2 regions of the Bacillus marinisedimentorum genome follow, and region 2 is predicted to be linked to the other one. Evidence: riboswitches for the same ligand, from Rfam matches in the RefSeq annotation. Region 2 holds a riboswitch; the other holds the start of a gene.
The links. Region 2 has a riboswitch for thiamine pyrophosphate ahead of A4U59_RS18350 (MTH1187 family thiamine-binding protein). Riboswitches for the same ligand answer to the same signal wherever they lie in the genome.
Positions count from the first base shown of each region.

Region 1 (7,836 bases), on a different contig from region 2:
TTTATGTGACTTATACTTTGCTGATGAATAACAACATTGAACGTTAACACAGCCCAGAATAAAATAAAAACCCGAACAGGAGGCCTATATTCCATAGGCTCTATCTATTCGGGTTCATTCATTTCAATTCATGGATTATTGGAGAATTTCCTGGATCTTGCCAAGGATCAGCTGCTCAGGAGCTGCGCCTTCCTGTTCGGCTTTCCCGTCGTTGATGACGGTTTTCGGTACGCCCATGACGTTATGCTTTTGAGACAATTCCTGGAATTCCATTGCCTCAATCATTTCGCCGCGGATACGAGGGTTGACCATTGCCATGTGGTGAGCCACGCGAACTGCGCGGGGACAATGAGGTCAGGTGGGTGTTACGAATACGGAAAGTGTAACATCCTGATCGATCGCTTTAAGTGCCTCGATCGTTGCCGGCTCCAATCCGATTTTGTCATTGGCGATATCGATGATGTCCTCGATCAATGTCGTGAACTCGTAGCCTGATGGAATGCCGTAGAAACGCACGCCTGTATCAGTGCCGTCTTCCTTCACGAATACGATCGCAGGATACTTGTCGACACCAAGGCGGCTCACTTCATCCGCATTTTCATCCTTATCCAAATACTGAATGTCGATCTGATCGGATAATGAAGTCAATTCTTCAAGAATTTCTTTCGTCTCGCCGCACATTTCGCAGTTGTCGGTTGTGCTGAAATAACGGATATGCGCAGTGCCAGTCATCTGGCTGAACATATCTCTGATCGTCTGCTTGTCTTCCTCAGCAATCTTTGCCACAGTACTCATCTCCTTTTAAAAAAGTATGTACCCTTAGAGTTTTCCCTTAAGGCTCAGGAATTAAACGGCTCTTGCTGCAGCAGCCGGCCGACAGCTTCCCGTGCGGAGCCATCCGCTCCTGTCATAACCTTCATGTCTGTTTCGTTCATCACCTTATGCAGCCCTCTGCCTGCATGATGGACAAAAACGACATCGACATTTTGCTCTAAAAGAAAATCTTTGATAGTGTCCTGGTGATTTGCAGGATGGTGATGATGGCCGCCTTCATGATGGCCATGCTCGCCGTGCATCGCGGCAAACGGTGCATCAATTTCGTTCCAACGAGCGACCTCTCCATTCTCCACATCAACAAGCGCCAGGGTTGCGGTCCGTCCGAAATGGGCATTCACCATTCCGTCAGGCGTTACTGCTACAGCGATTCTCATGCCAACACCTCTTTAGTCAGTAGGTTAATAACCCTTAGGGGTATATTACGTCTTCAATTGTAACGTTAAATGGCAGATAGTTCAAATGAAATTTGCAGATTGATGCCAGGCACCGCTTCCTGGCGGAAATAACAATTCATCTATACGATTAATGCTGAAACATCTTAAAAAACAAATTCGAATAGGATAGGTATCAAGACAGTATGGAAGGGGAATCACATGATACAAATATCAGGGATGCCTCCGCAGCAAATGGAATCGTGGGATGCAGGAAGTGTGGAAAAAAAGATCATCCAGCAAATGCTTGATGCTCCTGTCCTTTATTCCTATCGCACCAGAAGTGAACTTTTATTTGAAATCAACGTCCGAAAAAATATCATAGAAAGCGCGGAAAAGATGAATGAACAAAAGATTGAATTTACAACCTTTAAAGGCGCTCGCTGCAATCCTGAATACTGGCACCTGACGGAACAAGGGGGGTTCCTTTTAAAGCCGGGGATACGTCCATCAGCAGCTATTATGGATATTTATGTGAATAGTCCTTTGTACGGTTTTGAATGTGCGACAGCTTCCGTAATCATCCTTTACCATGCAGCGATAAAAAGCATTGGTAAGCGTGTATTTGATGTCATGTTCCAGGACCTTTATTTATACAGCTGGCATACCGATTCCGATTTGGGGCTGCACACCTTTTATGCGAATCATTTGATCCCTGGCGATGTTGTTTACTTCAAAAATCCGGAATTTAATCCCGGGACTCCATGGTATAGAGGAGAGAATGCTGTCGCGTTGACGGGCGGCAAATTTTTTGGCCATGGGTTCGGCATAAGGGACGATGAAAAAATGATTCAAAAATTGAACAAACATCGCAAACAGGGGAGCACGCAATCAGCTTATTTAACGAATTTAGTCACAAGGCCATCTTTTAATCGGTTAGCTGAACTTTCAGCAGCCCAAAATGGCCGTACAGTTCGTCGAGTGCCCTACACTGTCATACACCATAATAAATGCTCGATAGCCTTCATTCAGTATTTGACTTATTACAAGAAAATGATTACCGGATAACCGGGCAGTACCAGTCCATGACATTAACCCATTTATGATGTTGACGGGCTCAACTTTCTTTTAGGTGAGTATGATATAGTGACAAATAACTATCGGGAAGGAAGGGTTAAAACGTGGATAATGTAAATGCAATGCCATATATGGGAGCAAACGTAAATGCAGCACCTGTAATGGGCGCCAATGTTCCTCCTATGCCAAGTTATGTTTCTCCAGGTTATAGATACTGTCCTCCGGCAAGGGGATCCAACACATTCGTGTTGATTGTCGTGTTGTTTATCCTATTGATCATTGTAGGTGCTTGCGGTTTTTATTAAACCATGAAGTTGGTGCCTGGTCCCGGCGCAATTAAAACGCGCTGGATCAGGCACCGTTTCTTTTTTCAATCTCCATATGAGATCAGCAGTTTATGCTGTGAAGCCGTAAGCAAGTCCCGGTATGTCCGATTCAGGACGTTATCCTCGAAAAGAACGTCAATGCCCATATACCGGAAAAGATTCTGTGCGCCTTCTACCGCATGCCGGGCCGCTTCTTTGCTGTGCACGCTGATGTCGATCATCTCTTCATCAGACAGCGCGTTTCCGGCGAGATGGCTCTGCCAGGATGTTTCAATCGCCTTATGGAAGGCGGCAGCGGATTGATCGAATGGAGCCGTCAATTGCTCAATTTTACGAATGACAAACGAGTACCGCTCCTGATCCCAAATTTGTAATTTGCGCTCCGCATGGGCCTGGGCCTCTTCGAAAAAATGCCTGGCAATCCCGATTGTGGTCGCGGCGATATTCGCTTCGGCAAACGGCACGAATGGATAGTGATAGACCGGATTGTCATAATGGAAGTGAGGCTTGAACACATCAAACGTTCTCTCTTCCGGAACGAAGGCATCTTTCACATGAATCGTATGGCTGTTCGTCGCTTTCAGCCCGAATGCATTCCAGTCCTTTTCGATTTCCACCTGGCCTGGCCGCAAAATGAACGCCCGCACCGCTCCGTCTTCAACTCCGTCCACTTCAACGCGGCAGTTCGCTGTGAAGGTGGTCGCATGCAGCGAGCCGCTGCAAAACGGCCAGCTTCCGGTAACGCGCCAGCCCGCATCCACTTTGTTCGCAACCCCGTTCGGACGGTCACTGCCGGCTATGTATGCATCGCGCCGGGAAAAAACGTCAGGTGCAAAAGCAGGAGAAATCGTCGTCGCGAAAAAACCGGCCCCTGAACCGATCTGCACGAGCCAGCCAAAGCTGCCGTCGATCCAGGCGGCTTCTTCAAACAGCTTAACCGCCATCGGAAACGGCATCATCCTGCCGTTCAGCTCAGCGGGAAGGAATAACTTGAAAAGGCCCCGATCATAGATGATATCAAGCACATCCGGAGGCAGTTCACCGGCCTTTTCCATCTTCCGGGAATGTCCGCGAATCATGTCAATCGTATATGCATCAAACATCCTGCTTCATCCCTTCCTCTAAACTAAAAGCACTCCCTGACAAGAAGGGAGCGCCTAATTCATTAAGAAACAAGTTTCACTCCCTGCGCCGGCATTATCCGGCTCAGGTCAGCGGGTCAATATCTTTGCGGAATATTCTCAAGCCGGCCGATTCCAGCTCCCCGTTGAATCTATGAAATTCTTACTTTATTATACCGGACATCTTCTCGGTGTCTATCAAGTCGCATGCCTTTCATCTTCATAGGTTCTGATGTAAAATCCGCCAAGCCTGGTCCATTCAGCGTAAAAGACATCCTCAGCCCTTCGGATGTCATGTTCACCCAGCTGCTCATCAAGCCAGCTTTTGTCTTTGCCTATGACCTTCAGGCTCTTTTCATGGACCATGCCTTCATCAATGAGCAAAATGGAAGGTTCCTGAGGCGCCGTGTCAACCCCTAAATCCTTTGCCGTAACAGGTGACTGATCCGCATACTTCATCACACTCAGCTGCCCGCTCACTTCGAGAAACGCATACTTCACGTCACTGACAGAAAAGACCCCCTGCATGCGAAGCATCGTCCGGACCTGCTCCATTTCAAGCTTCGCCTTCTTCATCTCCTTAATGTCTATTTCCCCATTTTCAATAATGATGGCCGTTTTTCCTTTCAGCGGCTTACGGATCTTTTCAAACTTCTGCGGCAGCTTTTCAACGGTATAAATTAAAACGGCCCATAACGCGGCGGCATATATGACATGATAGATTTTTGTCTTTGTATCGTATATCCCCTCTTCAATAATCCCTCCGAGAATGAGTGCATACACAAAATCAAATGGTGTGACCTGGGCCATTTCCTTCTTTCCAAGAAGGCGGGTGATCAGGATGAGTGCGATCAGGCCGATGACCAGTTTCAAGGTAATGGTTGTAAACAAGCGGGAGGACCTCCTATCTGGTGGTGTGATAAGTTATTTACCCCTTATTTCGCTAAGTAATCTGGGAGTAGTTTCCATCCATACGAATACGAAGGTGAAGGGGGGATGAAAAAAATGAGAACAACTACACCATTAGCCAGGGAGAAGTTTAAAAGTCTTACCGAGCCCTCCAGTCGCATCTTTTTTAAAAAATCTGAGCAAAAGTAAAAAGAATAGGAGAATTCAACACAAAACTGGTCTGGAAGGACGAAGAAACGGCCAAAGGAGCTGGACAGAAAAACAAGTAAGCAAAGGGAATTGAGAGCCCCGGAATTGTCAGTTTTTTTTATAGGTGTGCCATAAATGGTTCAGTTGTTTTGTTATATTTAAAATAGAAAAATTTGCCTGAATAGAAACGGAAAGGGGAAAACCACATGCTTTATAAACTGTCTGGAAGCAACAACTTATCTGAAGGAATTATGGAGAAAGTAAGCGCAGGAAATGTCAATTACGAAAATGACTTTGAAAACTGGCTTGAAAACAGTCCGGATGCACTTCTGGATGAATATGAGGGGAATACAATTTTTTGGATTGGGCGGCAGACGAGAGCGGCAATCGGCGATTCCGGTAAATATCCCGATTTAATGGGGATTGATTCGGAAGGAAATCTTGTTATTGTGGAATTAAAGAAGGGCAGCACCCCTCGTGAAGTGGTCGCGCAGGCACTTGAGTATTCAACGTGGGCTTCCGCATTATCGGAAACAAAACTGAATGAAATCTTCCTTCTTTACCAGAATGGCAAAGGCCAGGGAACTGCGATTGAACTTCGGGACAAGTTTCATGAAGTGTTTTATCCTGACACCCAGGAAAAGAGCAGTGTTGAATTCAATCGGAAACAGCGTATTTTCATAATTGCCGAGACTGTCTCGCCGATTGTCAGAGAAGTGACGGACCATCTCCGGGACCGATATGGAATGGAGATTTTCTGCATGGAATACACCGTTTATAAAAGCTCTCAGGGCGAGTATATCATCAGCACCGAACAGATTGGAAGTTCCGCTTCAGTGAAATCCTCTACAGGCAGATGGAACGAGCCGGTAAAAGTGAAAGAACTGGTTTATGATACGGTAAGGAAACTTACAATCTATGATGAAGGTGACGAAACGTTCACTCCTGCTGCCGTGTATCGGGAAATCGCGAAAGAGTATCCTGATATCAACCCGACGACTGTCCGCTGCCAGTTGATTGCGGACTGTGTGAACCATACTTCAAGAAAGCATTATCCGTCAGGCCAGAAGGATTTATATTATCTTGTATCGAAGGGGAATTACCGGAAATATGATCCTCAGAGGGATGGGGAGTGGAATTGGAAGGGGGAGCCGGTAAACATCGGTGCTAGTGAAGAATAGCCGCGAACCTGTCTTGTTCAAAGTATTACTTTATAGTTAGGGGTGGGAAAATGAGCAAGCTGAAGAAAAAAATTGAAGCTTATTATAATAAACAAGAAGTTCAAAAGGAAATTGAAAATGCCAAAACACTTCACCAGGAATTTCTTAATGAATTCCCTCTGGAAAAAATTGAAGCGATGAGTGTAGAAGATTACGCTCTTGGTTACAAAAAGAGAGACTCTTTCAGCTGGTGGCTTGAGTATAACACCATTCCCCTGGGAAGCATCAAAGGAGGGAGTGCAGCAAAACATATCATTTACTTCCGTAAAAAAGATAAAAAATGGCATTATCCTTCTCAGTTTCCGAATGTGGAAAAAGCATGGGAGCAGCTGCGCAGTGATATTATTCAGCTGATTAAATCTTTTGATCAAGGTACATATGAGGGAATAAAAGATGATAACCTTCTTACAAATGCGACTATGCTTAAAGGCAAAATTTCATATCTGTACCACCCTGATAAACTGATGGCTATATATAACGCCAACCATTTAAGGAAATTCTTGAAAGAACTGGGTGCAGATGAAGATGATTTCAAAGGGAAAGATTCGATAGAATTAAACATTATGTTTTCGGAGCTTATTTCAAATCATGAAGAATTAAAGGGCTATGATCGCCTCCTTATCTCCCATTTTCTTTATCATGAATTCATGCGTGAAGAAATATATTATAAGATTGCTCCGGGACACGAGGCCAAGTATTGGAAAGAGTCCCTGGAAGGCGGTTATATATCCATTGGCTGGGATGAAGTGGGGGATTTAAGGGAGTTTAATGATTATGAAGAGTTCAAAAGTTCTTTTTTGACACATGATTTCCAGTCCTCATCTCAAAAAAATATAGAAAAAGCGAACGAACTGTGGAGATTCTATCAATTGCAGTCCGGTGATAAAGTCATCGCCAATAAAGGGAAGTCCAAAATTTTGGGGATTGGCACCGTGACAGATAAAGGCTATGAATACCGCGATGACTTAGAACATCAAAAACATGTTGTGTATGTCAACTGGAATGAAACTTATCAACCTGCCCTCGAAATCCCTAAGCAGGAAAAGTGGGGATTTAAAACAGTTGATACGGTAGGGAAGAAACAGGTGGTTGAATGGACTTCAAAACCAAGTACAGGAAATCCGCAAGGCAGCATTCCCTATACTGCAGAAGAAGAACGTTTTTTTGAAATGACTGAACAGGCCCTGTTGAGAAAGGGCCAGATAATTCTTTATGGGCCTCCCGGTACAGGGAAAACATATATGGCCAGAAAATTCATTACATGGAAAAATCAAAAAGATGAACTATTGAAAAAAACAGATCATAATCCGTTCAAAATTTGGTTTATGGTTGCTTCCGATAAATCAGACGATTTTCGCTGGGAACAGATTATGAATGGAGAAACAGAAAGATGGAATTTAAGAACGGTTGCCAGAAACTTTAGGAATGCCAGAAAAAGCGAAAAAATCTTATGTTACCGGGGGGGAAGTTCCTCTAACGGTATCGTAGGGATTGCCGAAGTATCAGAAGAGTTGCATGATGACTCGTTAGGGGTGAAAGGGGTTTATCATTTCAAGCAAGAAATCCCCTTTGAAGAATTTAAATCGATCCCGGAATATCAATCCACTCAAGCAGGGAAAATGGGAAATCGAGGGACGATGTTTGAATTGAACGATGAGTTTGCAATCTGGGTGAGAGAAACGTTATTGGAATACGGTGATCAGGAAGGTGCCGACATGTTAGGGGATTACATGAACCAGAATAATGTGGAAATGAGCACTTTCCATCCATCCTACCAGTATGAAGA
Region 1 is NZ_LWBL02000050.1:34,451-42,286, forward strand. Features, by position in the region: partial or broken gene A4U59_RS22055 (thioredoxin family protein) at 136-342, opposite strand; gene A4U59_RS15205 (hypothetical protein) at 355-795, opposite strand; gene A4U59_RS15210 (NifB/NifX family molybdenum-iron cluster-binding protein) at 840-1,211, opposite strand; gene A4U59_RS15215 (protein-glutamine gamma-glutamyltransferase) at 1,431-2,276, shown strand; gene A4U59_RS22615 (YjcZ family sporulation protein) at 2,468-2,590, shown strand; gene A4U59_RS15220 (acyl-CoA dehydrogenase family protein) at 2,656-3,714, opposite strand; TPP riboswitch at 3,778-3,888, opposite strand; gene A4U59_RS15225 (DUF421 domain-containing protein) at 3,931-4,623, opposite strand; gene A4U59_RS15230 (DUF7669 domain-containing protein) at 5,037-6,011, shown strand; gene A4U59_RS15235 (AAA family ATPase) at 6,062-7,836, shown strand, end outside.
Region 1: linked by a shared signal. The riboswitch ahead of A4U59_RS15220 (acyl-CoA dehydrogenase family protein) and the one ahead of A4U59_RS18350 (MTH1187 family thiamine-binding protein) in region 2 are both predicted to bind thiamine pyrophosphate.

Region 2 (7,836 bases):
ACTTATTTAGCGAGGATTACCTAAGTGCCCCGGTCACCCGTGAGGATGGCGGAGTCCAGGTCGTCGCGAGCGGTCCGGACATGCCCCAGGGCACGATGGGGGACCTATACTACAGCCTTATTTCCGAGGCACAGGAATCGATTTGGATCGCCACCCCTTACTTTGTACCGAGCAAACCGATCCGCCAGGCGCTTCGCATGGCTGCAGCAAAAGGGGTGGAAGTCAAACTGCTTGTCCCCGAAAAAAATGACAGCTTACTGACTCAATATGCAACGCGCTCCTATTTCGGAGAACTGCTGTCTGAAGGTGTTGAAGTCCACCTTTACCAGCGCGGCTTCCTTCATCAAAAAGTGATCATTGCAGACGGAAAAATGGCTTCCATCGGAACAGCCAATATGGACTTGCGCAGCTTCAATTTGAACTTTGAAGTCAACCTCTTCCTTTACCATACATTAAGCGTCCATCAGCTTATCGCAAACTACAGGGAGGACATGAAAGACAGCCTCAATGTGAACCTTCAGCGCTTTCAAAAGCGCAGTCTGTGGATTAGATCGAAGGAGTCATTTGCAAGGCTGTTCTCACCCATTCTGTAACAAAAACAATATACCTGGCGGGAAATCGGCTGGAAAACCATCATCCTGCACGAGGAGGCGGCGCTGCCAGGGCGGCGATTGCTCCAAGTAGCGGCAGCAGCATGACGATCATGATGATTTCCGTATAGCTGCCAAACATATCATAGGCAATCCCGAATGGAAGGGGCCCGAACGCTGACCCGATGACCATCGTCGTACTTGCGATTCCTTTTATGCTGCCAAGGTGTTCACGGCCAAAATAATTCGGCCATACAATATTTAACGTGATCCGTTCAAAACCGTTGACCATCCCCCAGACGATTCCGTAAACGATGGCCAAAAATGGCGTATTTACCATCAGCAAAATGATCATTGAAATGACGTGGCCCGCAAACGACAGGGCCAGCAAATATCTGACCGCAATCCGTTCAACGAGAAAACCGGAGGCAAACGTGACCGGAAACCCGACAATCGCCATCAGGCTGAGGACAAAAGCTGCCATCGTCGGTTCAAGCCCGCTGTCTTTTAAAATGGAGATAAGATGGAACGTCAATCCGGTATTGACGAGGGCCGGTATACTGACACAAAATAAAATCAGCCAAAACGCCCGCGTCCTCATCGCTTCCTTCACCGTCCAGTTCACTTCAAATCCGGTTGAGATATCTCCTTTTTGCCGATTTTCAGCCTTCAGCTTCTTTGGCGGCAAGTTATCAGGGTACAATCCAATATCTTCCGGCTTGTTCCGGACAAGCCATAGCACGAGCGGAACAAATACAGCAATCAGCAGAACGCCCCACATGATCCACGTCGATCGCCAGCCCCAATATTCAATCAAATAGGCGTTCAGCGGCGGCAGCAGGGCGGAGCTCAAAAACCCGACGATAGCCATGAAACTAAGGGCCCGGCCCCTTTTTACAAGAAACCACTGCGGCACGAGCGTATTCGGAATCAGCGTCAGCGACCCCTGCCCGAATAGCCGGATCGCAAAAAAGCCGATGAACATCATGACGGGCCCTGTCAGCATGCTGTTCCAGAGAGCCGCCAGCCCGAGCATCAATCCGACAGATGCCATCATCGCCCGCTGTCCGAACCGGTCGACGAGCCGTCCCACGATAAACAATAACAGTCCGGCAAGCAATGTAGCTGCTGAATACACACTTGAAACAGCTGAACGGCTCATTTCAAACTCTTTTATATACGACTCGATAAAAACCGATACGGAATACGTCTGGCCCGGCCCGGAAAAAAACACGCCAACAGCGGCCAGGGCCACCACCGTCCATCCATAAAAAAACGGGGTTTTAATCGGCTGCGAATTCTGGTTCATCTTCACCCCCCTGTGTATGTATAAAAATTCGTCTCAAACTGGTTTTATTATAAAGCGGGTGCGCCCGTTCTTAAAATGGAAAGCATTCCAAATAGTTGATTTCACCTCAAACACCGCTCGACCGGTTTCCGAGCCTGCCGTGCAAAAAAGAATCCGCCAGTTCGATAATCTGTTCTTTATCGGTGCCGTGCAGGAGAATATGCTTCGAATCAGGCAAATAATAAACATATTTTTCTTCAGACGAAACCGATTCATATAAAAAAGACGCTGTCTTATGGGGAATCAGTCCGTCACTCTCCCCCTGGATGATCAAAACAGGGGCTGATATGTTTTCCAGCTCCTGACGCAGCTTCCGGACAAGCTTCTGAAATTCAATAGTGGCCCGGATAGGCGTTGCACCGGTTTTTTTCTTATATCGTTTAAACAGTTCGTTATCTTTCAAGCCTCCCTTTACCGCATCTTTTATCATCTCCAAGATGTCAGCCGCCATTTGCTTCAAGTTGATATAATGTGCTGACGCACTGAGCAGTACAAGCCGGTCAACCGGATACTTCGAAGCAAGGTAACCCGCTATCATACCCCCCATTGAAAACCCGACAACATACACAACGTCACACTCTTCATAAAGCTTCAAAAACGCCTTTTCAGCCGTGTCTATCCAGTCATTATGAACAACCCCGTCCCACTCTTCTTCTTCCCCGTGGCCCGGAAGAGTCGGAACATCCACTTTCCAATCCGTTGTTTTGCGGAAATGATCGGCCAGCGGCTCCACTTCATAAGGGGCCCCCGTAAATCCGTGAATAAGCAAACACCCAATCATACAACGCGCCTCCTTTCGTGGTAGAAGTTCAAGTGAAATTTATGTATAAATGCGCCTGAGGCCGATTTTCAAGATGTCTTTCCTGGAACCGGCCTTTATCTAAATCCGGCAATCCGTTTTATAACAGCCCAACAGCCAGAGCAACATCAATCCTTCCGCTCCCCCACATTATTATCCTGTACTCCGCGCAAATAAAAACGTTTACAACAAGCCTGACCTCTGCTATTGTTTTAAATAAATCAAACTGAATAGGACGGGGAGCCCGGTTGACCAGGCTGAGAGGATGCTTTTAACGCATCGACCCATGAACCTGATCTGGATAATGCCAGCGTAGGAACCAAAAAATGGACTTGTTTTCCGTTTTATTGCGGAACAATGACTATTATTCCATTTTATCACTATAACTATTGGTGAACCAAAGGCTGCCTGAATCAGGCAGCCTTTTTCTTTTGCCACTGGCTTCAAGGTGGCCGTTTTCTCCACGTGCAAAAGTGCGGCATCCGTTCTTGCTGCAAGTCGGTCGCATTCACGGCGTCTTCTATGCCGCAAGATGGACGGTGAGACTCATCACAGCTGCTCTTTCGGGGTTTCACCTGCTTTATGAGGCTGGGAACTCAGGCAGGGGCAGCGAGCAAAATTATTAAGGGGGATTTTACATGAGCAGTGTCAATCTGGGATTTCAAGTACTGCCGAAAGGAACAGAAAACAGCTACGAAGTTGTGGACAGAGCCATCGAGGTTGTCCGCCAATCAGGCGTGAAGTATGAAGTCGGTCCGATGGAAACGGTAATGGAGGGCGAGCTCGATCAATTGCTGGAAATCGTCAAAAGGGCGCAAGATGCATGTGTCGAGGCGGGGGCAAGTGACATAATGACCTGCATAAAAATCCATTATCGCCCGGACAGGGACGTTACGATTGATGAAAAAGTCCATAAATACCGCTCCTAACGCCGTGAACTTAAATACAAGCTGGGCGGGGCGGCTCCTGTCCTTGTCACTTCCGGGGCTGGTTCTTCTCGGTCTCCTCGTCATCTGGGAAGCAGGCACTGTCGTATCCGGCATTGAAAAATGGATTCTGCCCGCTCCGTCACTGATTGCCGAATCGCTATGGGAACAAAGGGCCTTGCTTACAGAGCATACGATGAGAACGCTGCTTGAGACCGCCCTCGGCCTGACGGCAGCTGTAATGCTCAGTGTTGTCATTGCCACGTTTCTTGATGTATCTGAATGGCTGAGGAAAGCTGTCTATCCGATTCTCGTCGTCTCGCAAACCGTTCCGATCATTGCGATAGCACCGCTGTTCATGATCTGGTTCGGTTATGGGATTTTGCCGAAAGTCATTATTGTCGCCCTTGTTTGCTTTTTTCCGATTACGATCAATCTTGCGGAAGGCTACCGGTATACCGACAAAGATATGATCCGTCTTATGGAAACGATGGGTGCGGGCAGGATGCAGATTTTTCGGATGGTCAAACTGCCTGCCGCCCTTCCCTATTTCTTTTCAGGCCTCCGCATTGCCGGCACCTACAGCGTCATGGGTGCGGTGATCGGGGAATGGCTCGGCGCGAACAAAGGACTCGGTATTTATTTGACCCGTGCATCTCAATCTTATTTAACCGAGCGGGTTTTTGCCGCCATCTTTGTCATTGTCGTCTTAAGCCTTGTCATTTTTGGGATCATCGAACTTCTTGGCAGGCTGATGATGCCCTGGCACCAATCAAAACAACAATCATAAGGAGGAACTGATATGCTGCAATTCACAAAATCGTTTCTTATCGCAATACTCTTCACCTTTCCTTTTATTTTAGGGGCCTGTGGAAATGAAGAAGCAGCCGATTCAGAAGCAGAAACTGACACGGAAAACGAGCAGGACCAGGAGGTCACCGTCATGCTTGACTGGTTCCCGAACACAAATCACACCGGCCTCTATGCCGCTCTTGAAAACGGTTATTATGAGGAACAGGGACTTGATGTCGAAATCGTCCAGCCCGGCGAAGGCGGTTCAGCCGGCCAGATTGTCGCTTCCGGCAAAGCCGATTTCGGAGTGAGCTACCAGGAGGGCGTCACCCAGGCACGTTCTGCCGGCATCCCGCTTGTCTCCATCGCCGCGGTTATCCAACATAACACGTCCGCTTTTGCTTCATTAAAAGAAGAAAGCATCACCACACCGAAGGATTTTGAAGGAAAACGGTACGGCGGCTGGGGTGCGCCTATGGAAGAGGCCGTATTGAAAGCAGTCATGAAAGCGGATGATGCCGACTTTTCAAAAGTGGACATGGTTACGCTCGGAGCGACCGATTTTTTCAAATCGATTGGCCGGGATGCCGATTTCGAGTGGATTTATTACGGATGGGACGGAGTGGAAGCTGAACGCCAGGGCATTGAATTGAATACCATCATGCTGAACGACCTTGACCAGGCTCTGGATTATTACACACCTGTTCTCGTCACGAACGAAGATCATATTGAAAACAATCCGGAGCTCGTTGAAAAATTCATGGACGCGACTTCCAAAGGATACGAGTATGCGATCGACAACCCTGAAAAAGCAGCTGATATCCTTATCAAGCACGCACCTGAATTGAATGAAGAACTCGTCAAAAAAAGCCAGCAATGGCTGAGTCCCCGTTACCAGGATGATGCAGAGCAATGGGGAGTGCAAGAAGATGATGTGTGGAAGCGGTTCGCAGACTGGATGCATGAGCGTGAACTGATTGAAGAAAACATCGACCCTGAAGCAGCATTCACAAATGAATTCCTTCCTGGAAACGGCAAGTAAAATGAGAACAGCACTTGAAGTTCTCGGTGTCACAAAAGTTTTTCAGGAAAAAGGGAACCAGCCTGTTGAGGCACTTAAGGATGTCAACATTTCAGTTCATGAAGGCGAGTTTGTTTCAATCATCGGTCCAAGCGGCTGCGGGAAAAGCACCCTTCTGGATATAATATCCGGGGTCACATTGCCGCAGGCCGGCGAGGTTTATTATCAAGCAAACCCGATCACCGGCAAAAAAGGGGTCGCGAGCTATATGCCGCAGAAGGACTTGCTATTCCCCTGGCGCACCATCATCGATAATGCTGCTGTCCCGCTTGAAATAGCAGGGTTGAGCCGCAAGCAGGCACGCAGTGAAGCACGTAAACTCCTGCCCCGTTTCGGCCTGGAGCAGTTCGCAGACAGTTATCCGCAAGCCCTGTCCGGCGGCATGAGACAGCGTGCAAATTTCTTGCGGACAATCCTGTCCCGCAAGGAACTCATGCTCCTTGATGAACCATTCGGCAAGCTGGATGCCCTGACAAGGCTTGAGGTGCAGGAATGGCTTCTGGAAATATGGCGTGACTTCCAGTACTCCGTCCTGCTCGTCACCCATGACATTGATGAAGCCATATTCCTGTCTGATAAAGTATACGTCATGTCACCGAGGCCGGGCAGGATTACGCACGAAGTGAAAGTCCCCCTGCCGCGGCCGCGCTCGTTCGAGATGATGACCAGTGCAGATGCCGTGAAAACGAAAGAAGAATTGCTCGGAATGCTGAAAAAATCAAACGGTTCGCCTGCCTGATTGGCAGGCTTTTTTTGTTGGATGCGGGTGGGGAAGGGCAGGGAGCCGGGTTGTTAACACGGGAAGAATTCGGTTTGTGGCGGGGAATGCGGGGGCGGGGTTGGTGTTAAATGTGGGGCCGGGGTTTGGCGCGAAATGTGGGGCAGGGTTGGTGTTAAAGGGGCCGGGTTTGGCGTGAATTGCCGTAGTTATGGCGCGAAAACTGCCCTTTGGCGGGAAAAGGCCGGGGTTTGGCGTGAATTGACTGAGGTTGCGCGTGAAAAAACTCCGGTTTGGCGTGTAAATCCGGGCGAACGGCGTGAAACCCGTACATCCTTGTACCATGCATGCCGGGTTCCGCGCGTAACCGGCTGGATATGGCGTGAAACCGGTGCTGTTTGGCTTGAAAAGCCCTTTGAACGGCGCGAAACTTGAACCAGAAATGCTGCTGCCCCTACCTTCGCGTAAAAAAATGTTCTTTTTCAGCTAAAAAACACTATTTTTATTCATGTTTGCTGCCACAGCGAAGCAGTGATCACTTCTGGCGGCAAAGATGGGGCCTGTAGATATGATGAGCGGGTGCGAGCGGCGCAGGGGTCCGGACAGCTTGAAAAGTCCCTCGTTTGACTCGACAAGAGACGGGTTTAGCGTGAAAGTAGGGCCGGGGGTGGCGCTAAAGGGGCCTAGTTTGGCGTGAATTGCCGTAGTTATGGCGCGAAAACTGCCCTTTGGCGGGAAAAGGCCGGGTTTTGGCGTGAATTGACTGAGGTTGCGCGTGAAAAAACTCCGGTTTGGCGTGTAAATCCGGGCGAACGGCGCGAAACCCGCACAACCTTGTACCATGCATGCCGGGTTCCGCGCGTAACCGGCTGGATATGGCGTGAAACCGGTGCTGTTTGGCTTGAAAAGCCCTTTGAACGGCGCGAAACTTGAACCAGAAATGCTGCTGCCCCTACCTTCGCGTAAAAAATTGTTCTTTCTCAGCTAAAAATCACTATTTTTATTCATGTTTGCTGCCACAGCGAAGCAGTGATCACTTCTGGCGGCAAAGATGGGGCCTGTAGATATGATGAGCGGGTGCGAGCGGCGCAGGGGTCCGGACAGCTTGAAAAGTCCCTCGTTTGACTCGACAAGAGACGGGTTTAGCGTGAAAGTAGGGCCGGGGGTGGCGCTAATGGGGCCTAGTTTGGCGTGAATTGCCGTAGTTATGGCGCGAAAACTGCCCTTTGGCGGGAAAAGGCCGGGTTTTGGCGTGAATTGACGTAAGTTCCGCGTGAAAAAACTCCGGTTTGGCGTGTAAATCCGGGCGAACGGCGTGAAACCCGTACATCCTTGTACCATGCATGCCGGGTTCCGCGCGTAACCGGCTGGATATGGCATGAAACAGGGGCTGTTTGGCGTGAAAAATCCTTTGAACGGCGTGAAACCTGAATACAGGAATACAACCTCCCGACTTTCACGCAAAAAATTAATCCGTATCAGCAAAAAATCAGTATTTCTTTCATGTTTTACTCCTGCCGCCGCACCAGATCATACAGATTCACAGCATCAACAACCTAAATACCTGGACACAGTCCGTCAC
Region 2 is NZ_LWBL02000065.1:23,646-31,481, forward strand. Features, by position in the region: gene cls (cardiolipin synthase) at 1-593, shown strand, start outside; gene A4U59_RS18340 (MFS transporter) at 634-1,899, opposite strand; gene A4U59_RS18345 (alpha/beta hydrolase) at 2,006-2,719, opposite strand; TPP riboswitch at 2,964-3,073, shown strand; gene A4U59_RS18350 (MTH1187 family thiamine-binding protein) at 3,376-3,666, shown strand; gene A4U59_RS18355 (ABC transporter permease) at 3,671-4,453, shown strand; gene A4U59_RS18360 (ABC transporter substrate-binding protein) at 4,466-5,497, shown strand; gene A4U59_RS18365 (ABC transporter ATP-binding protein) at 5,469-6,275, shown strand; gene A4U59_RS21915 (hypothetical protein) at 6,450-6,689, shown strand; gene A4U59_RS18375 (hypothetical protein) at 6,948-7,187, shown strand.